3 regions of the Shewanella sp. WXL01 genome follow, and region 1 is predicted to be linked to each of the others. Evidence: predicted binding sites of a transcription regulator. Region 1 holds the regulator's gene; each other region holds the start of a gene.
The links. The regulator sigma-54, encoded in region 1, starts transcription at its own class of promoters, with help from an activator protein. The targets are predictions, from matches to a motif close to GTTGGCACGNNNNTNGNNT.

Region 1 (7,433 bases):
CAGCATGTTGCGCACGTGGACAAACATGCCGCTTCCTAGGGCCTGGGTGAGTTGATTGAGTCTTTGCTCTGTTAGCTCTGTATCTAAAACTTCGACACCCATTGGTAGACTCTCCCCAAAAAAATTTTGCTAATGGTAGCTTATCAAGTCGAGTACCACTAATTCATTTTTATGATATTGATGTTAAAAATTCGCTTGTATCACAGAGGGTTAACTGTTTTCCTCGAACTTAGCATCAATCAATGCGCTTACTGCATCGAGTGCAGCCTGAGCATCATTACCGCTAGCTGTGAGGGTAATGGTTTTTCCTACACCGCTTTCCAACATTAATAGCCCTAATACGCTGGCTGCGCTTGCTTGCTTGTCGCCATGGATAAGCGTTATTTCGGCGTCGAATTTCGCAGCTAGGGTTGCTAGTTTAGTTGCTGCGCGAGCGTGCAGCCCGAGCTTGTTAGATATGGTTATTTGTCGTTGCAGCATAGGGTTGTGCACTTTTTATAAGTATAGGCTAGCTTTGTGCTGGCGTGCTTAGCTCGCGGTGACTCACAAGTATTTTGTGTTTGATGTGCGTGCTAAGGCGTTTTGCTACTTGTTCAGCAATAAACACTGAGCGGTGTTGACCACCAGTACAACCTATCGCGATGGTGACATAGCTGCGGTTGTTACGCTCAAGTTGCGGCATCCAGGTTTCGAAAAAATTGTCGATTTGCAGAACAAACTTACCTACCTGAGGTTGCTGATTAAGGAAATTTTGTACCCCTTTGTCTAGGCCTGTTAGTGGTCTTAGCTCAGGCTCCCAGTGAGGGTTAGGTAGAAAGCGCACATCAAACATAAAGTCTGCTTCTTTAGGCATACCATATTTAAAGCCAAACGAGTTGATATTGATCACCAGTTCACGGTCGACACTGCCAAGCAAAATTTCTCTAACCTTGTCACTGAGCTCATAGATGTTGAACTCGGAGGTATCAATAAAGTGGTCAGTTATATTCGAAATAGGCTCGAGTAATTTACCTTCTTGAATTATGGCGTCTTGCAAAGACAGGTGTTGCTTAGACAATGGATGTAAACGGCGCGTTTCGCTATAACGTTTGAGTAGCACTTTGTCGTTCGAGCTCAAAAAGAAGCTAGTGATACTGATATCGGCTGGTAATAGTTGTAGCTGAGCCTGCAGTACTTTTCCTTGCTCCTTTATGTTGCGCACATCAACGCTAATCGCAATAAGCTCATGTGAGCCTTTAAGCTGCTCAAGCAATGTATTGATCAATGGGATCGGCAGATTGTCGACACAGTAGTAACCTAAGTCTTCTAGCACCCTAAGTGCAACGGACTTTCCTGAGCCTGAACGACCTGAGACGATAACCAGTTTCATTGAGCGATCACCTGATAGAGTTGAGTTTTATCTGTTGATTTACGTAACTGTTTGAGTGTTTGCTTGTCATTAAGTTTTTCTGCAATATAAGCCAACGTCGCTAAATGTTGCTGACATTGATCTGACGGTACAATAAGCGCAAATAGTAAATCGACAGGCTTGTTGTCGATGGCATCGAAATCAATTGATTCATCGCACTTGATAAACACCGCAATGGGCTGCTCGATATTGTCTAAACGACCGTGGGGAATCGCGATACCATTGCCTATACCTGTACTACCTTTTTTTTCACGAGCGACAAGACTTTCGAAAATTTCTTGTGCTGAAAGGTCTGTGTATTGCTCTGCTGCGATTTCGCTAATGAGTTGCAATACCTTTTTTTTACTGCCCGGAGTGGCACAGGCAGTGCACTCCGGCTGCAGGATGGTACGAATTTCCATCATTAATGCTTGGTTAGCTTCTCTTTATGTTTGATTACCTGGCGGTCAAGTTTGCTGATCAAAGAGTCGATTGCAGCATACATGTCGCTATGTTCAGAAGTGGCGAAGACTTCTCCTCCACTAAGGCTGACTTTAGCCTCAGCCTTTTGTACTTGTTTGTCGACATTTAGGATAACGTGCACATTGTTGATTTGCTCAAAATGACGTTCTAGTTTGGCAAATTTACTGTCAACATACTCTCTGAGTGAGTCAGTTAACTCAATGTGGTGCCCCGTTAGGTTTATTTGCATATATCGTCCTCCTTTGATTGAGCTTATAAGCTCTTACGTTGGTTTGAGGGCGGGATAAGCATTGCTTCACGGTATTTCGCTATCGTACGACGAGCAACATTAATCCCTTGCTCCGCTAACAGTTGTGCCATTTTGCTATCGCTTAATGGCTTTTTCTGATTTTCAGCGGCGACCAGCTTTTTGATAAAGGCGCGAATAGCTGTAGATGAGCATTCGCCACCGTCATCTGTGCTGACATGGCTTGAGAAAAAGTATTTGAGTTCAAACAGACCGCGTGGCGTATGCATGTACTTTTGTGTGGTAACCCTGGAAATAGTGGATTCATGCATCTCGACGGCCTCAGCAATATCGTTGAGTACCATTGGTTTCATGGCTTCTTCACCATATTCAAAGAAGCCTTGTTGGAACTGTACGATACAGTTGGCCACTTTTAACAGGGTGTCATTACGGCTTTCTAGACTCTTAATGAACCATTTAGCCTCTTGCAAATGACCGCGAATAAACTGGCTGTCAGCCTGGCTTTTGGTGCTACGAGCCATAGAAGCGTAATGCTGATTGACACCAATTTTTGGCATGTTGTCAGGGTTAAGCTCCACGACCCAGCGGCCATTTTTCTTTAATACTGACACATCAGGTATGACATATTCATCATCACTAGGTGTGATTGCCGCACCAGGCTTTGGATTCAATGATTGGATCAGGTGAATTGCTTCCCTAAGTTCATCTTCTTTAAGCTTGGTTTTACGCATAAGTAAACGAAAATCACGGCCAGCAATTAGGTCGAGATAGTTGGCAATCAACATACGCGCATTGTCAATATGAGGGGTGTCATTAGGAAATTGCGCTAACTGTATAAGCAGGCACTCACTTAGATCGCGCGCAGCAACGCCAATGGGGTCAAAATGCTGAATACGTTTAAGTACTGCTTCAACCTCTTCTAGCTCAACCTCTTCATCGCCCATGGCGCTAAGGATATCTTCGGTGCTTTGGGTTAAATAGCCTGTATCGTCAATGGCATCGATAATGGCGGTGGCGATGGCTAAATCGGTATCAGAAAAAGGAGTGAGGTTTTTTTGCCATTCTAAATGCTCGTATAGACCTTCTGTGGTCTCGCCTTGAAATGGCATATCATCGTCGCGTGATCCAGAGCTGGTTGCGCCAGTGCTGGCAACTGGTGAGGCTGTATAGACTTCATCCCAGGTGGTGTCCATTGGCAGCTCGTCAGGCATAGATTCTTTATTGAGCGAGTCTGCGAGATCAACGTTGGAAGTGTCTGTTTCAGCAGACTTTTGGCTTGCTTCACTAAAATCGGTATCAGCTTGATCTTGTTTGTCTTTTGAGGCGTCTTTACCGTCGTAAAATTCTTCTTCTACTTCAAGCAGTGGGTTAGAGTCTAATGCTTGTTGTATTTCTTGTTGTAGCTCCAATGAAGACAGCTGCAGTAGGCGAATTGCCTGTTGCAGTTGTGGGGTCATAGTCAGGTGTTGACCCATTTTGAGCTGTAGTGACGCTTTCATTTACCACTTATCCCTAGGTATCGTATAAGAGACACACATTAATGCTTGTAATTGGCTTCCTTAGGAGAGACTGGATTGGTACTCAGTCGAAGCTAATGCTGTCGCCGCCCATGTAGTTGAGCGAGCGAAACCAAAACATCAATAACTATAGCTTGAATTGTTCACCTAAGTATACTGCACGAACTTGCTGATCGCTCAAGATCTCATCTGGTGTCCCCTCGGCAATTAAGTTGCCCTGGCTCACGATATAAGCATGCTCACAAACATCGAGGGTTTCACGCACATTATGGTCAGTGATCAACACCCCTAGACCACGAGATTTGAGTTGCTGAATAATTTTCTTGATGTCGATTACCGAAATTGGGTCAACCCCCGCAAATGGTTCATCGAGCAAGATAAATTTCGGGTTTGCAGCCAGTGCCCGGGCAATTTCTACTCGGCGACGTTCACCGCCTGATAATGCCATACCTTGGCTATCGCGAATGTGAGTGATATGGAATTCTTCGAGTAAATGTTCAAGTTCTTCAACACGTTGCTCTTTAGTTAGCTCTTTACGTGTTTGTAAAACTGCCATGATGTTGTCGTGTACAGTTAGCTTACGGAAGATGCTTGCCTCTTGGGGTAAGTAACCAATGCCTTTGCGCGCACGCAGATGCATTGGATCAGAAGTTAAATCATCGGCATCAATTAAAATGCGCCCGTGGTCGCTTTTTACAAGTCCAACAACCATGTAAAAGGTAGTGGTTTTACCTGCACCATTTGGGCCCAGTAGACCAACAATTTGCCCAGTGGAAACCGATAAGCTTACGTCTTTCACTACTTGGCGGTTCTTATAGCTTTTAGCCAGGTTTTCAGCCGTTAAGGTGATTTGCTCTGTCATTACTTAGCCTACTGATTACCTTGTGTTGATGGCTCTTGCTGTTGTTCTATTCGCGTTTGCGGCTCAGGCTGCTGCTCGACAGGCGCTTGCTCTGACGGATCTTGGAAGTTCTCTGGCTGGATAATGGTTATCACTCGCTCATCGCCCTTACTTTGGGCTATGAGTTCTTGCTTATCAATGTTGTAGCGAATGATATCGCCTGTCACCTGACTGCCTGCTTGGTCAAGCTTAGCCTTACCTGTTAGCGTCAAGGTGGTGCTTGCGAGGTCGTAGCGTACTTCAGAGGCGCTAGCGGTACCGATTTTACCGTCGTCTAACTCTTGTGAAAAAGTCGCAGGGTTACCAGTGGCGACTAAGGTTTTGGTTACAGAGTTATCAGAAGTAAATGCGCGTAGTTCATCTGCTTGAATATTGATTGAACCTTGAACCACAGTCACTGGACCATAAAAAATGATTTGGTTATTTTTTATATCTGCCTTTTGGCTAACTGAGCTAATTTTTACTTGCTGCTGTAAGTCGCCTTCTTTTGCTTCAAGGGAGCTCATTGGGCTAACAAACCCAAGGGCAACAATTGCTGAAGCCAACAACATCTGGCGTGGATTAACGTGGTTCATAACGTCCTTCTACCTGACTAAGTAGTGTTAATTCTTGAGTATTTAGGTCTGCATGTAAACCTAAACCTTGAATTTGAAAGCCTTTGCCCTCGATAAATACCGCTGATTTAGAGGTGCCAATTAAGGTATTTAAATCCAATTGTATCTGTTGTGTGCTCAGCGATTGCAAAGGCTCATCAACGTCAACTGCATCAATAAGTACATCTTGGCTGAGCGTCACCACATCTTTATTTTTATCTAATTGACCTTTGCTAGCACTCAGTTGCCATTGTGCTTCGCCATCTTCAGGAAACACCAGATAAACAGGGTCAGTAAAGTGAGTCATGTTAGTCGACTCAAAATGCTCCATGTGTTTAGCACTCACTCGGCTTTCGATCTGCCCTAAATCATTAAAGGTGGTGGTTTTAAGATCGTTAGCGATAAACTCTGGGCGGTCGACACCTGAGTCGACTTTTAGAGCTTGCTCGTTACGCTTGGCTTGTACTTGCCAATAGAGAATAAGCGCGGCGCTAAAAAACGCGATGATGGCGAGGGTGACTCGGCTCATACACTCATACCGTGAGCGCTAGCCAGTTTATCTTGGCTTTGCAAAAGTAGATCGGTTAACTCACGCAGCGCGCCGTGACCACCGTTAATACTGGTTGTCATATCACAGTGTTGCTTAACAAACGGGTGCCCGTCAGCGACACAAACTGATAGACCTACCGCCTTCATAACGGGTAAGTCCACCATGTCATCGCCAATATAGGCCACTTGCTCTGGTGTAACTTGATACAGCTCAAGGAGTTCTTTAAATGGCACAAACTTGTCGTCAATACCTTGGTAGATATGAGTGATGCCCAACGCAGTCATACGGTTTTCGACAATCTGCGATTTGCGACCTGTGATCACAGCAACTTGAATGCCGCTGCCAAGCAGTGAGCGCACTCCATAGCCATCACGGGTGTGGAACGCTTTAAGCTCTTCGCCAGCATTGCTGAGGTAGATACGGCCATCTGAAAATACGCCGTCTACGTCGCAAATAAGTAGTTTGACTTGCTGGGCCTTTTGCCAGATTTGGTCACTAACTGGACCATATAAACTTTGAGGCATTAAATTACTCCTGCTTTAACCATATCGAGCATGTTCAATGCGCCAATAGGTTGGTGGTGCTCATTAACCACAATCAAGCCGTTGATGTTCTTATCATCCATCACCTGTAACGCTTGCGCGGCCAAAATTCCTGCCTGGATAGTCACACAGTTTGGCGTCATTACCTGTGCAATTGATGTGTCTCTTAGATTGACCTGGGCATCGATAACGCGGCGTAAATCACCATCGGTAAAAATACCGACCAGCTTGTTACTGCCATCAACTACGCCCGCCATACCTAAGCCTTTTTTAGTGATTTCATAAAGGGCATCGGTAATGGTGATGTCTTGCTTCACTAGCGGCAGGCGCTCGTCTTTATGCATCACATCGTCAACTTTCAATAATAGCTTTTTACCTAATGAGCCGCCTGGGTGCGATAGCGCGAAGTCATCGCGAGTGAAGCCGCGTGATTGCAGTAATGCTACAGCTAGGGCATCACCCATTACCAGAGTGGCTGTGGTGCTTGATGTAGGTGCTAAGCCTAATGGACAAGCTTCTTCTGGTACCTTGATGCACAAATGCAGCTTAGCCAGTTTTGCCATATTGGATTCTGGCTTCCCCGTTACCGCAATAACAGGTACGCCCATACGCTGGATAACCGGCATCAGAGTTAGAATTTCACTTGACTCACCTGAGTTTGAAATTGCCATCACCACATCGTTTTTAGACAGCGCGCCCAAATCACCATGGCTTGCTTCACCCGGATGAACGAAAAATGCTGGAGTGCCTGTACTGGCGAAGGTAGCTGAAATCTTATTGCCAATGTGACCAGATTTGCCCATACCCATGACAACCACTTTGCCTTTGCACTGCAAAATGAGTTCGCAAGCCTGACCGAAAGCGTCAGAATCGACATATTGGTAGAGGTTTTCTAATGCCTTTTTTTCAATATCAATAACGTTGCGACCCCATTGTCGCAATTGAGTTTGACTCGTCATGGGTACTCTCTTAATAAATTGTGCTGCTTATCATCTATTGAGATTGAAAAACGATGAATTGATAAGCAATAAAGGTAATCAGCAATAATATACCGTGCCAACGAGTAAGCTGCTTTTTAGCGCCGGTTGACAGTACAAGCACGGCTAATGCGGTGCTGGTGCCAAGTACCATATAAAAATCGCGTCCACTTGCCGCTGCGTCAATCGCACCCGGTGCAATCAACCCTGGTAATGCTAAGACTGCAAGTATATTA
Region 2 (7,433 bases), on a different contig from region 1:
CGTACGTTCACAACTACCGTTGCACTAGGTTTAGATGCATTGCGGGCAAATACGTTTTCTTTAGGTAAGGCCAAAATAACTTTGGCGCGGCTGATACTGTTTAACTCTTCAATAGCGCGAGCAAGATTAAGCTCCTGACTGTGCTTAAGGCGAGCTTGCTCCATGCGCTGACTCACGCCAAATCCGCTGTCTTTACTTAGATAATCATCAGCGGGCGCTGCACTATCAACTCCGGCGCGGCTAAGCAGCAATTTTACGTCCTGGTATTTGTTCTCAGGAATGCTTAACACATCAACATTGATTTTGTATGGAATTTGGTTCTTATCCAGCACATCAAGTACCTGGATCATTTGATCCGTTTCCATCTTACCTAACGGGCGATACTCTGGCTCTTGCGCCCAGATCATAATAATCACAGCAACAGCTAAGCAGATAGCAAGGCCCAGGATCATGATCACCTGGCGCATCATGTCTACGCCACCCAGGCTGCCAAGTAAGCCTGGTTTGTTCTCTTGTTGGATACCTGTATCTACTGTGGTATCCGTTCCAACCATCACATCTGTGCTCACGATAATTACCTATTTAATCTAAATAACTGTCAATCACTGTCTGCCAACACCAACTAAGAAAGCCACTAAATGTGACTATACTGGCATGCTCATAATTTCTTTATATGCTTCTACTAACTTGTTGCGAACCTGCACGGTTGCTTCAAAAGCTACACCGGCTTTCTCACGCGCAATTACCGTGTCTGACAACGTCACAGTTGTATCACCCATATCAAGGCGCGTTGCCAAGTTTGCCGAGTTCTTTTGCAGCCCACTTACATTGCCAACTGCATCTGACAACAGCTGACCAAAATCAGCTCCCGATGTGTTGTTTACCTGCTGAGTTAATCCAGGACGAATGTTGGTGTCAATTGAAGGAGCAATTTCACCACGTAGTGATTGCATTTCTTGTAGTAGTGGGTTGTTGCTGATCTGCATGTTTAACTCCTTCGTCGATTAATTGACGGCATTCTCAATCTATATAGAGTTAAAGCAATTAGGATGCCAACAGAATAACTGTTGAACTTTTTAGGGAAGTGATTGTTGATTAATTCAGCAAGTGTTGCTGTTTCTTGTGAGGTTTAGCTACACAAAGAGAATAGCCTGCTGCTGATAACAGCATACAGGCTACACTTATTCATATGCACTTAGGCAGGGATCTGAATACCCATATCGCGCATTTTTGCCATCTTGTATCTTAGTGTTCTGGCACTGATCCCAAGCTTTTCTGCCACTTGTTTACGGCTACCATTGCACTGATTCAAGGTCTCAAGAATAATCACGTGCTCTTGCGCTTTAAGCTCACTGCCTAGCGCTTCCACTTGTGGCGCACTCGTCAATTCTGCTGCGGGTTCAACCGCAGCTGGCACGTCAGCGCTATCGAGAATAATGTCGTTAGCACTGATTTCATCACCGACTCGTAAAATCAAGGCGCGCTGCACCACGTTATCTAGCTCTCGCACATTCCCCGGCCAGCGATGAGTCAGTAACCGCCGCGTGGCGGCTTCATCAAGTGTTGGCACAGGTGTGATTGCCAAGCGCTCAGCATGTTTAGCCAGTAAGTGATTAGCAAGTGGAATAATATCCGCGGGGCGCTGGTTTAACGCTGGCCAAGTCAGAGGAAATACATTGATGCGGTAGTACAAATCTTCCCTAAACTCACCTGAAGTTGCCATGGCTTTCAAGTCTCGGTTTGAAGTTGCCAGTACGCGCACATCAAGCTTGATGGTCTTACGTCCGCCTAAACGCTCTACTTCCCGCTCTTGCAAAACTCGGAGCAGTTTTGCTTGTAGACCCAATTCCATCTCAGAGATTTCATCAAGCAGTAAAGTTCCGCCATGGGCTTGCTCGAATTTACCAGGACAGGCTTGATAAGCACCGGTAAAAGCGCCCTTCTCGTAGCCAAATAACGTCGCCTCAAGCATGTTTTCAGGAATAGCCGCACAGTTAATAGCTACAAACGGCGCTTCATGACGTGGGCTGTTGTCGTGAATATAACGCGCCATCACCTCTTTACCCGAACCACTAGGCCCCATGATCATCACTGACGCATCTGAGCTAGCAACACGTTTAGCTAAATTCAGCAATGCCAAAGATTTATCATCTGCCGCTACCGGTTGCCCAGAGTTGTCATTAAGGGGTAAGTAGCGTGACACCTGATTCAGTAATACTTCTGGTGCAAACGGCTTGGCGAGGTAATCTACCGCACCTTGCTTAATCGCTTCTACCGCGCTGTCAATGGTGGCAAATGCGGTCATCAACAACATCGGCGTTTTAGGGTGATGTTGCTGTAAATAATTCAGCAAACCTAAACCACCAATACCTGGCATTTGTACGTCGCTTATCACCATATCAAAGGTATTTTGCTTTAGCGCCATAATCGCTTCTTCAGCACTAGCAACATCAACGCACTCATATTGAGCGAGCATTAGGGTATCAAGTAATGCCTCACGTAAAGATGCATCATCTTCAACTAACAGTAATTTCGCTTCAGGCATCTTGTCCTCCTTGACGAGCATTTTGCTTATTAAAGGTTAGTCGGAAATGACAGCCCTCGCCCGGTTTGCTTTTAAGTTGAATATCACCTTGATGATTACGCACTACTGATTGCACCACGGCTAAGCCGAGGCCTGTACCTTGTGACTTTGTGGTGAAGAAAGGCTCTAAAATTTGCTTAGCGTTGGCACTGTCGAGACCCTTGCCATTGTCAATCACATCAATAAACACTTGCTGCTGATCTTCACTCGCAACAATTTTGACTAAGTTAGCACCGGCTTCCAGCGCATTAATGATTAGATTGTTAAATGCTGAGCTTAGGGCGCTAGCATTGGCTTGTATCTGGCTCTCACTGGTATTTTCAACGGTTAGTTCGCAACTATGCTTAAGCGCAATCGGCTCACAGTTATCCATAACACGCTCAATCAGCTGACCTAGCGTCACTGTATCAGCTAGTTCATCCTGGCGACCTTTAGCCATTAGCAGCATGTCATTTACTTGGCGCTCGAGCTCATTTAATCGGTCGACAAGTTTGATTTGAAAACGCTGCTTGGCGGATTCTGTTAGTTTAGGACTACCAAGATTTGATGCATACAGCAACGCTGCAGACAATGGCGTGCGCACCTGATGAGCCAATGATGCTACCATTTTTCCTAGCGCAGATAGGCGTTGCATGTGTGATAAATTCTTTTGGAGTAAGCGAGTTTCTGTTAAGTCTGTTAACACTATCAACTGGCCAGGCTCTGGAGTCAGAGGGGTAATCGCCAATTTAACCCTGCGGCCATTTTTCAGCGACACCTCATGACCATCGTCTTTTTGCGGCGCAAATGAGCGATTGATAACATCAAACCACTTTGCCCCTTGCAATGGCCTACCTAACAATTCCGTTGCAACTGGGTTAGCGAGTGTTACTACACCATTACCATCAATAATGACCACTCCAGACGGCATAGCCTGAAGAATGTGCGCCATTTGATTAGACATATTCGCCGCCTCTTTTAAGGTAGAAATAGTCATACTTGCATCCGTGCTTGGTGCTTCAACTGATTGACAATCCACTTGCCTAAGCGCTGCCTGAGGCTGCTTATCATTGTTCGATTGATATTCAGTGATAGCTTGAGCTGAATACATGGAAACTCCGTCAAAAGATTTACGTTTGACGTTACTCTGCACGTATCATGCCAATGGTTAATGTTCGCTAACACGCTAATTCATATTAGCCCCAGTGAGATCTGAAATAGTGCCAGAGCAAACACTAAGCAATATTCAAATCAAAAACTCGCGGCAAAGCCAAACCTCAGCTCATATTAAAGCAGATGTGTCGATTAATTTAATTTGCAATAAAGCTTAAAGAATGACTGCTGAAGGCTAATAGAAGTCAGCACTTGCGCTGTTAAGCCTAGTTCAGTTAGCTTAATTTAGCTCAGCTTTGACAAGGATAAAAGCCGGCGCTCAGGTACAAAAAAACCTGCTGCTGCAGGTTTTTATTTAAAGCACCAATTTAGGCTTAGTCTTTGCCCATGCCATACTTTCGCATTTTCTCAACTAGAGTGGTACGGCGGATACCAAGCATTTCTGCGGCCCTAGCAACGACACTATCTTGTTGCTCAAGCGCTTGACGGATCATGTCGATCTCTAACTCTGCAAGTAAATCTTTCAGATTCACCCCTTCTGGAGGAAGCTCTGTAGGGAAACGAGTCTCAGGGATCTCAACAGGCTCTTCATCATTAAAGATTGAAGCCAATGCATCTCGTTCAAGTTGCTCTTCACTGACCTCAACAGAGTACTCTGGTACGTCAATATGGCGATACTTCCTTGGCAAATCGTTAACATCAACTAGACCACCAGGGTACAGAATAGTTAAACGCTCAACCAAATTAGATAATTCGCGCACATTGCCTGACCAGGTATGCTCTTTAAGTGATTCAATCGCACGTTGAGTAAAACGAACCTTACCACGACCTTCATTAAACACGCGGCTAACAAGCTCTTGCAAAAGCAGTGGAATGTCTTCACTACGCTCACTCAATGCAGGCATTTCAATTGGGAAAACATTGAGACGATAGTATAAATCCTCGCGAAACTCGTTTTCCTCAATCATGGATTCAAGATCACGATGAGTTGCAGCGACAACGCGAACATTAGTATTAATGGTTTTGCTGCCGCCCACACGCTCAAACACACGCTCTTGTAATACACGCAGTAACTTTACCTGCATCTGCAGCGGCATATCACCAATTTCGTCAAGGAATAAGGTACCGCCCTCAGCCAATTCAAACCGGCCTTTACGAGCTGAAATAGCGCCTGTAAACGAACCTTTTTCATGACCAAAAAGCTCGCTTTCTAATAACTCAGGAGGAATCGCACCACAGTTAACAGGAATAAATGGGCCATCACGGCGTTCTGACATGTAATGAATATTACGCGCCACAACTTCTTTACCAGTTCCTGACTGGCCTAACACCAGTACTGTTGCATCTGAACCTGCGACTTGATTTATCAAGTGGCGTACGTTGGCAATACCGTTACTGCGACCGACAAGGCTACGGAAAAGTTTGGTTTGATTACCACTGGTAGGAACTTGTTCTTTTTTGACTTGGCCGAACACCTGACAAAAATGCAGCAGCTCGGTCAATTGAGGGTAACTTAGCGGCTCTTCAACGATACCCAAAATATTGGAAAGTTTTAGCTCAGCTGCACCGAGCAACAAAATCGGTTGCCAAGGCGCAACAGAAGCAATGTTTTTGATAGATTCAGGGACAACTTCATCAGTTGCAATGACAAGAGCTCGATAACGAGCAGCTTCTAGCAGCTCAACCAACGCATCTGCAGTTATAATTTCGCACTGTTCTCCCAAAAACTCGAAAATACAGCACAAGCGGGAAACGCGTTCTGATGGGGTTCCGACAATTAAGATTTTTTGTTCTATTTGCATCATTCAGAAAGCCAAGCTTTAAAAAGTACTAGGTTTACGTTGAGTCATCTCTCCAGAGTAAGCTGAAGTGTTTAATAGTAATCACTATAATGTGACTTTCTTTTACTATAAAAATCCACTTACATACTGTAATTTAGCCTGCTCAACGAACCGTCATTTCGCTATGCAGATATTTCTACTTTCACTACACAATTCACCGACACTTACACATAAGTATTAGCATTCGGTACGAATATACAAATAGTGTATTAAGCTGAAGCTATTAGCAAGCACTGACTAAATATAATCAAACACTCGGTTGATTTTAGTTCAATTTTGCTCACTTTATCAGCTTTTTTAACGCTTTATGGTATGACCGTCAGATTACAGGCACAAAAAAAGACGCCCGAAAGCGTCTTTATTCACTAAAGCTTAATTAGCGCTATCAGCACTACTCATATGATGCTCATCATTAGGGATAGCATCCCAACCTTCTTTGATGGTACGTAGGATCTCTGACACATCATCGATAGCCTTCACATCATTATTGATGTTGGCTTCGGAGAGCTTTATCAACATAAAATCATACAATCGACTTAGGTTAACGGGGATATCTCCGCCTTCGTCCATGTTTAAACTGTTATTTAGTCCATTGATAAGCCCGATGGCCTTACCAATGAAAATCCCTTTGTTCTCAATATCATTGCGCTCAATAGCGAATCGAGCTTGCGCTAAACGCTCTAACGCCCCACTGAACATCATCTGAATGATCCTATGAGGGGAAGCAACTGCAATCTCACTTTCAAGGGAAACTTTACGATAAGACTGTAATGAACCTCTCATCTTTCACCTACCTATTTAAATCTATGTCTTTGTAAACGTTAATTTTTCGCTTGTTTGACTGACGCGTAGTCAGCAAGTCACGACGATGAATTAGCGCTTTATTGGCTTTAGCGGCAAACTCTTGAGTTAACTGAAGTTGAGCCTGCACCTCTTGTTGCGTCACATCCTCACTTTCGATAATAGCTTGTACGAAAGTTTGACGCTCACCAATAAGGTCTAGCAAGGTTTGTACCAACAAATCAGATTTTTCTTCTTCTGCTGGCGTGGTGTCTATCGCATCGAGGAGCAACCCAATCTCATGATTGAGCTGCCCAATATCATTATACTGCTGCAATTTAGTTACCTACTTTGATAACTCTAGTGGGTAGCTTATGTTAACGACTTGCTCTGGATAAGTCTCTAACTACCCATTTTTAAAATTATTGTGAGACGACACCTGGTAATGAGGCGAGCTTAGCTGAAAGTCCCGCGCTCTCGGCATTGAGGCTAGCAACAACAAGATCCATCGCATTAAATTGCTTGGTTAATCTTGCTTCTAGCTGGGTCATTTTCAATTCAAAAGCTTCACGCTGATCCGCTAAACGCTTAGTTTCTTCCGTATAGCTATTGTTACGAGAATCAATCAGACCACCTGATTTTACGTAATTTTCAGCAAGTTCATCAAACTGAACGGCCAGACCAACTGTGTCCTTGGCAAAAAGGTTTTCTAGGCTATCCATATCATTCTTGATGGTTTCATCAAGTTTACTTGAGTCTATGTTCAGCTTACCGTAACGGTCGAGTTCAACACCAATATCATAGAGCGCTGTGGTATTGCCATTACCATCGTCTACACGGTCGCTCACGATCGAGCGAAGTTGAGAACTTAGCGATCTCAACAACGAATCACCTTGCAATGCAGCAGCTTCTTCTTTCTCGGTGTCGTACGTTGAAAGATCTGTTATTGATTCAACCAGAGAGTTATAGGCATCAACAAACCCCTGGATATTTTCTTTAACGCCCTCTTCGTCGAGCCCAATCTTTAGCGTGGTTGTTTCGTTCAAATCTGCTTTGGTTAGCTCTAACGTCACCCCAGATATTGCATTACTGACTTCGTTGGTTTGCGACGTAAGTTTTTGTCCATCAATATGAAC
Region 3 (7,433 bases), on a different contig from region 1:
TGCGGCAGTTATCGAGTCATTACCGTATAGGTCATGTTCTACACCTTCACCATCAACTCCCTTTGCAACATACTTAGCAATATAGCCAGTAGCTGACCCTTTGCTTGAATCAATATATTCAACTTTGAAGCGGGACTCTTTTGCCCCTTGTTCATCACCATCTTCTTGTAAGCAATACTCTTCAAAAATTTGAACCAATTTTTCTTGTTGCTCTTCAGGTACAAATAGCAGTAAATGCCAGTGAGGAGTGCCATCATGGTGAGGTTCAGCAACACGAAAACCAAATGGAGTGATTTTATTTCGGTTCAAAGATGCCCTAATTCGCTGAAAAGTTCGGTTTAAGTAATGTTGCCCATCCAAAGGTGTTGCACCCTGCCACTTAGGGTTTTCAGCACCTGATTTAGCAAAGCTTCGATGATATTTTGATGGTGTGGTCATGGTGAGGAAAACAGCTTCATAACCCATTTCAAGCGAGTATTCCTCAAACCCACGGATGCGAACCATTAATTCAGCTTTACGAATTTTAGGGTTGGACACATTCAAATCTGAAAGTTCAGCCAGACTCACACTGTAGTCCAGCTCGTTTGTAGCTAAGGTATTCTCTAGCAATTCACGGTTACTTTTCCATTGTGCTATATAGTTTTCAACGGTTGTGTTACTCGCATAAATCCCACGATGCTTGTTAACCAGGTTAAGTAACCTTGAAACAGTTTCTATTTGCTTATTGTGCAACCGTCTAAGTTTAGGCTTCCACCACGACGCATCACAAGCACGTTTAATAACACCTAACACTTTGATTAACTCTTCCTGACTTAAACAATCATTTTTAAGATTGCTTAATACTTCTTCAGACAAAGGATGTGGTGTTAATTGGTAAGTAGTTACATACCTTACAATTGCGCTATAGGCCTTAAATAAACTTACTGAGTTAAACCTTGCTTCAATAATTGTGCATTGTCGAGCATGGTTATTCGCTCTGATTTGGTAATTGCTATCTTCAATGCTAACGCAGTACATGCTACTTCTATGGCCTAGCACTTTCGATATTGCTTTTGCTATATGGCGAATGTAGGTGTTAGCCTCCCTTCTGTTTGGCTGTTTTTGGTAGTTATTCATAACAGCATTTTTATGGATTTGGGGTAAGCCAAGCAAACGGCTTTTAACCCAATCCGCATCATGAGGATGAACTTCAGGCATGGTTAAGCTCCCCCTGTAATTGGACATCTATTTGTTTTAGCTTTTCTATTCCTCGTTGGTTGATTGTGCATATTAGATAGCGAATACCCGTTATGTAATGGATATCCTCCTTAATGAAACCACAAGCCTTTAGTTTAAATAGTGTTCGCCGTTGAAATGCTTCAACGGTTTTCTGGTCATTTGTGCTCGGTCGTTCACCTCTAATGATTTTGCCAATATCAGGGCATAGTTCGATACACACTGAGATGCTATTGCCTGTTTTACCTAGCCAATAAAGCAAGGCAAGTTGGTCTTTACTTAATGCGGCCATTACTTGCCCCCTTTATTATCAGTAGGAGTTTTCGTTACATTAACGGGCTTATGTTCGTTAACGAGTGCAGCAGCCCGTAACGGGTACATTGAGACCAATTTAGGCGTTGTACCCGTTAACGGGTATAAAGTGGTTTTATCTATCTGTTCCTTAGTGGTACTCGTTAATGGCGATCTGCTGTTAAAGCCTTGAAGCCAACCATTTATACCTTCGAGCTTTGCCTGAAGCTTTATCAAGCCAAAGATAAGAACACAATCAAAAAGGTTTAATGTAAAAAAACTATAGAGTGTGGTCATAAACCCTCCCGTTAACGAAGTTTTCAACATCGCTTTGACGGTACATCACACGACGACCAACTTTGATAAATCTGAGAGGGTAACGTCCTGTACAACGCCATACTGAGAGAGTGCCGATTGTCACTCCTAATTGTCTCGCCACTTCCGCAGGGGTGAGTAGTGTTTGCATAATTAACTCCGATTAGTTTGTGTTTGTCGGAGTTACAATATGATCATGTTGGTAAAGTGTATGCGCTTGTGAGGCTCAAAAAGGTGTTTCTCAGGGTGAGAAGCACTTTTTAGTTTGCTTTTTTTGTTAGCTCTAAGAACCAACGATAAACAGTATTAAATCCTTGATATTCACTAGAGAAAGGGTGCTGCAGAGATTTAGCGTATTCATTAATGCGCGGGAATAGCCGCTCAGCTGCTTGTTTTGGGTTCTTAAACTTCCGCTGTTTGTATAGTTCAAGAGCGTATGCTTTACGTTTCCTATTCTTACTATGGCGGGAATCTTGCCCTTTTTGTGAGTGAAGCTTTGCAAGCTCTATAGCACCTTTATTTTTGGTGATTTCGTCTTGAAACCCAGTGTAAATTGGAGCGTTCATAAACTGCTTTTGAGTAAAGATTTTATAAAACAATTTAGCTTGGTCTGGCAGGCCTGCCATATGACAAACGAAGGCACCTTGAAGTAATTCAGCTACTTCTTCAGGGATATAATTAAAGATTTGAGACTGTTCGGCAGGGAATAAGTCAGCAAGTGCATCAGTAATTGATTTTGCAGCCGCCAACTTTCTGGCTGCTTCAATATCAGGGGCTATATCTTGATCTATAAGGTCACAAAAAAATGCTTCAAAAACCTTAGCGCCTTCCAGCCTTTCTTGTTCGATGATAACTTGGCTTTCGGGTAGTTTAGCCAATTCACGGGCTAGGGTTTCTTCCTTAACACCTTCTGGAAGCAACTCCTTTAATTTTGAATCGCTTTCCATAAGAGCGATGAATGAATCAAGCGTATCATTTGCCTTACCAACAAGATTTGATACATCTTGGTCATCAATATTTGACGCTGCGTTAATAACAGCCCGTATATCAAAAGGCATTTCATCGAAAAAATCTCGTTTAATTCTATCGCCACCAGCTTGGTCGGGACTATTATCAGCGCCAGTACTTTTGTCCTTATTCGATTCACTCATCGCGAAACTTCATCCTTGTCTTTGATTTAGCCTAAAACTATAAAAAACAGAGCTGAAAGTCTATAACCGAGCTTAATGCCTTAAAACTGAGATTATTCGATATGGTTATAACAAAAAGTGCTAAAAACGTGTATTCAAAGGCGGCACATAGGCGGCACAGAACTCAATGAAAAAGTTAATAGTTTGATTTTTAAGGAAAAAACATGCGGACTGGTCTCCCCACAAGGACTCGAACCCTGATCGGCCGCTTAGGAGGCGGCTGCTCTATCCTGTTGAGCTATAGGGAGACTTGGGCTGATTATACGCAAATTCCCGTCGATGAAAACCCTTTGTTATCGATATATTCACGGATTAAACTCGTTAAAATTTAATTGGTTAAATCTTGATCGCTATATCGTTAATCTGGATGTTATTAGCGCTTTCTATTCCAGAAATAATTGCAGTCGCTGTGTTCTCTGTCACTTGATCAATAGTCACATTGGCGCGGGTTTTACTGGCCACGGCGCGCATGGTGTTAATTCTATCGGGGATATTACGCTGCAAAACGATTTGGAATTTATCGCCCATTTTAACGCCATTATTTCGGCCTAAGTTCAACACAACTCTATCACCCTGACGCGCAACGATTTGCCCAAGTAAAGGTCGACAATTAAGTTGGTTATCCAACTCAATTAAACTGCGCTCAAATAACTCATTAAGCTTTAAACCATAGCTGGATTGCCAAAAACGCGCTGAGCTTGTTGATACAGCCTGGCTCTTGTCAAACTCCCAAGTAGACGAGCTTTCAAAAGAATCTGACCACACAAGCTCACCACTAATGCCATGATACAAATTAAGCTTAAATTTGATGTAACGCTCTGGATAATGCTCGACCAAACCAAATAATGAGGTCTCATAATCCTCTACGGAAATATCGGTGATCTCAGGCTGCAATACATAATGACTATCGGTCGCCTCACTTAGCCAGCTAGGCAGCACATTGCCGCGATAGTTCGTGAGCTTATTGGTATGGTCTAGTAACTCGTCAGCATGCACATTGGCAACGCTGTACTGGGAATAGGCATTTAACGCATCACCAAATTGAATAGAAAAATCACGTTGTAAATATGCTAGCTGACCGTAGGCTAGATCGCGTTTATTCTTAATTGAGGCTTTCGGCAACATGATTGTCGCCTTTAAACCCTGACTAACGCATTGCTCAGCCCTTTGCTGCTCAACCACTTCCATTCTTAGCACGACTGAGATTTTGTCGTCACTGATTATCTCGCTAACCAATTGCACATCATTAGCTGCGCCAATACGCTGAATTTGAAACGAGTCCAGCGTTAGCTTACCTTGGTCAATTTGTTGATTACTGGAAAAGTTAACCCCGGCTTTAAGACTGGCATAATTTAGCGCTTGGCTAATTGCATCTTCACGGGCTTTCTCAATATTACCATTCACAATGGTTGCTTTACCGGTTACCTCTACCTGCTCAGCAATCGCTGGATTTGACAGCAAAGCAATACAAGCTGCCAGTGCAGGTGCAGCCAAAGCGCGAGTAAACGAACAGCTAGGTAACGAAAAGTGTACTGACAACTTACTACAGTCAGCCAATTGCCAAAACCTTGGAAATTTAACCTGTTCAAGCTTATGTTTCATTCGCTTACCTATTCTACATTTGAGCGTTAACGTTTGTTTGTGATGCGCTGATGACGTTAATTGAGTCTACAGTCAGCACAAACACAGCTAGCGGCCAGACTGCCAAATTTTTGTCTGAATACTACGCCAATCTATACCTAGTTAGATAAAAGCAAATTTTATGCCTAAGCTGCTCAAGTAGCTACAAGTAGTGAAAGCACATATAAGCCATGATTATCAGTAAAGTAATCTGAAGCCGCGCCGATAATTTAGATAATCAGGTATTTGCCATAGACGATTTTTGCGTCAACCATGGCTTAAGGCGAAGGAATAAATATGAAATTGCAGCATTACTTGTCAGTTGTTGCACTTGCACTACTTGGCACCAGCGCATGTAGCTCAACGCAAGTTCCCACTGCTGAGCGCTTATCGTTTAGCAATGACTTGCAGGTAGTTGATGGGCAGATATCAGCAGAGTCGCCGCAAGTAACCTATGATGTCATGGCATCAGGCATTGCACCTAAAGGCCAGGTAAATACTTGGGCAGAGACGTTAGCCAATGAACTCGTGCTGCAAAACGATGGCTTGAGAAGCGACCAACCATTGGTAGTGGCAACCCCGGTGATGACAGCCGATTATAGCCAGACCAACCCACTTGCAGCCCAGTTGCAGCAAGGTTTAATGACAGCATTCCACGCCCATGAATTCAACGTTGTCGACCTCAATGTAGCCAACGCTATTCGCGTTACTGATCAAGGCGAGTTTTTACTATCACGTAACTGGGAGATGCTGCCAAGCGACCTGCCTGTTGCCCATGTACTTGTTTCAACCATGTCACTGACTAATGAAGGCGTAGTGTTTAACGGCCGCATCGTCGATATTACCAATAACCGCGTGGTATCTTCTGTTCAGTCGTTTGTTGACGGTGCAAGCCTGTCAGGTTACCTGCAAGCGCCATCAACTATCGAAAATCGTAACGGCTTGTTATATCGCCACGCCAATGCTGCCGATGGGCGCTATTCAGTTATAGGAGACAACCAATGAGAAGCCTAATCATTGCAGCGTTGTTACTGACGTTAACCGCTTGCGCATCGCCTGATAAATATGTGCAGTGGGAAACTGAAGCGCCTGAAAACTTTCCAACGATTACTGCTGTAGGTTACGCGCCACTTGAGTTACAACTTAGTGACAACAAGTCGCAAAAAGTATTAATGGCAATGCAGGCGTCGAAAATTGCCGCCTACCGTGAGCTTGCCGAGCAAGTCTATGGTCAGCGTATTGACGCTAATAGCTCTGTGAGTGATTGGGTATTAAATGATGATCAGGTTCGCGCCAGTGTTAGTGGCATTATTCGAGGCGCTAAGATAGTGAAAACTTATCCTTCAGGGGAGTTTTATGTCACAGAGTTGTCCTTAGACTTTGAGCAGGTATGGCACTTATATCAGCAACAAAACCGCCCAAGAAAAGTCAAAGAAGTCACCTACTTCTAGATTTAAAGATAGAGATACCTAGCCTGATTAAATCCAAGATAGCTAACATAGTAAAAGGCCGCTAAGTCATTTAACTTAGAGGCCTTCTCTATACATGTGTGCCTGAATATCTAAAACTTCACTTCAAACGACACTGCACCGGCAAATTGGTTTTCTATCTCTTGAGAAAACTCTGTTTGGCTCTGCTCCATTTCACCAGAGAAGTAATAGCCGCCATACATGTTGACATGAACACTTTTGCTCGCCTGCCAACCTGCACGTAAAAAGCTCACCCATTCTTCAATTTCAATGCTGACATCATCATCTTCCACAAGGAAGCGCTCGGTGCGACGTGATGAACCAAATCCAAAGTCCCAGTCATCGTTTAGTTTGTATCTAAGCTCTAGACCAGCTGGTCCACTAAATCCAGCTTGAAATGGGTTAGTCAGAACCCAGTTGTCATTTATCTGCCATTTCACCGCCAGATAAGGAATAGTGCGTACTTTAGAAATATCGTTTAGGTACGCAACACCCATTCCTAACATATTTCCCGACTCAAAGCGGTACATACCCATCCCCACAACACCATAACTCTCGGCGTTAGACGATGACGCGGTATTGGCATAAGCGTATTGCAGCTTTGGAGCAAGCATTAACATCCACTGCTCGTTTGGTCGATAATTGACCGACAAGCCAACACTGTAACGGTTGATTGAATTCCAAGGCACTTCGTTGCTCACGAGTTGGTTACCTTGATTAATTTTCCATCCATAATCGAGGTTGTCGTACCCCAGATTCGCGCCTATCGACCACTGCCTGTTTAACGGCATAGTGGCAGCGAGACCTATCATCCAAACATCACGCTTAAACTCATTACCTTGATCGCCAACTTGAGCATTGGGCGCAGAGGTACGAGCGACGTTAAATTTAAAAGGCGAATAACTATAGGCGGCTTGGGCGCTCCCAATGGAACTGGAAAGAGCTAAAGCAAGAATACTACCGGAAACAAACTTAGCGTTATTTGATACAGTCATTGTCGAAGTCCATTCGTTTCGGCAGGCTAAACCAGATTGCGCTGCCAATAATTATTGTGAGTTGGATCATGTCATAATATACGCCCATGTTCACAAAAATGTTCAATTAAATGAAGAAAATATCGAAATAAAAACTGTATAGCATTAGGGCCAGTTGGTCTTTCAAGATTATTTTTGCAGCCGCTTGTTGGAAATTTATACAAGGCAACGACTTTGATGTGTGGTTGCTCCACATGATAAGTCGTTAACGCAGTAGAAATGACAACAAGCGCTGCCTGAAAGGTTCGTTTAAAAGCACCTACGCCCTTAGCAAAGAGCTTAGTTTGTTGCGAGCCCTG

Region 2: a site for sigma-54 is predicted at 3,711-3,729, ahead of G3R49_RS06495 (PAS domain-containing sensor histidine kinase). Genes of this name have one in related genera too.
Region 3: a site for sigma-54 is predicted at 4,763-4,781, ahead of G3R49_RS06325 (flagella assembly protein FlgT). Genes of this name have one in related genera too.

The regions. Positions count from the first base shown of each region.
Region 1 covers NZ_JAAIKQ010000001.1:593,007-600,439, forward strand. The annotation lists gene mgtE (magnesium transporter) at 1-102, opposite strand, end outside; gene G3R49_RS02405 (HPr family phosphocarrier protein) at 211-480, opposite strand; gene rapZ (RNase adapter RapZ) at 509-1,369, opposite strand; gene ptsN (PTS IIA-like nitrogen regulatory protein PtsN) at 1,366-1,809, opposite strand; gene hpf (ribosome hibernation promoting factor) at 1,812-2,099, opposite strand; gene G3R49_RS02425 (RNA polymerase factor sigma-54) at 2,123-3,616, opposite strand; gene lptB (LPS export ABC transporter ATP-binding protein) at 3,762-4,496, opposite strand; gene lptA (lipopolysaccharide transport periplasmic protein LptA) at 4,505-5,086, opposite strand; gene lptC (LPS export ABC transporter periplasmic protein LptC) at 5,097-5,657, opposite strand; gene kdsC (3-deoxy-manno-octulosonate-8-phosphatase KdsC) at 5,654-6,202, opposite strand; gene G3R49_RS02450 (KpsF/GutQ family sugar-phosphate isomerase) at 6,202-7,179, opposite strand; gene G3R49_RS02455 (calcium/sodium antiporter) at 7,214-7,433, opposite strand, start outside.
Region 2 covers NZ_JAAIKQ010000002.1:293,473-300,905, reverse strand. The annotation lists gene fliF (flagellar basal-body MS-ring/collar protein FliF) at 1-557, opposite strand, end outside; gene fliE (flagellar hook-basal body complex protein FliE) at 645-986, opposite strand; gene G3R49_RS06500 (sigma-54 dependent transcriptional regulator) at 1,196-2,545, opposite strand; gene G3R49_RS06495 (PAS domain-containing sensor histidine kinase) at 2,538-3,560, opposite strand; gene G3R49_RS06490 (sigma-54 dependent transcriptional regulator) at 4,051-5,481, opposite strand; gene fliS (flagellar export chaperone FliS) at 5,890-6,300, opposite strand; gene G3R49_RS06480 (hypothetical protein) at 6,308-6,634, opposite strand; gene fliD (flagellar filament capping protein FliD) at 6,720-7,433, opposite strand, start outside.
Region 3 covers NZ_JAAIKQ010000002.1:258,002-265,434, reverse strand. The annotation lists gene G3R49_RS06350 (replication endonuclease) at 1-1,197, opposite strand, end outside; gene G3R49_RS06345 (hypothetical protein) at 1,190-1,507, opposite strand; gene G3R49_RS06340 (helix-turn-helix domain-containing protein) at 1,787-1,972, opposite strand; gene G3R49_RS06335 (hypothetical protein) at 2,082-2,972, opposite strand; tRNA gene G3R49_RS06330 (tRNA-Arg) at 3,184-3,259, opposite strand; gene G3R49_RS06325 (flagella assembly protein FlgT) at 3,348-4,613, opposite strand; gene G3R49_RS06320 (FlgO family outer membrane protein) at 4,929-5,636, shown strand; gene G3R49_RS06315 (LPP20 family lipoprotein) at 5,633-6,082, shown strand; gene G3R49_RS06310 (DUF6268 family outer membrane beta-barrel protein) at 6,193-7,095, opposite strand.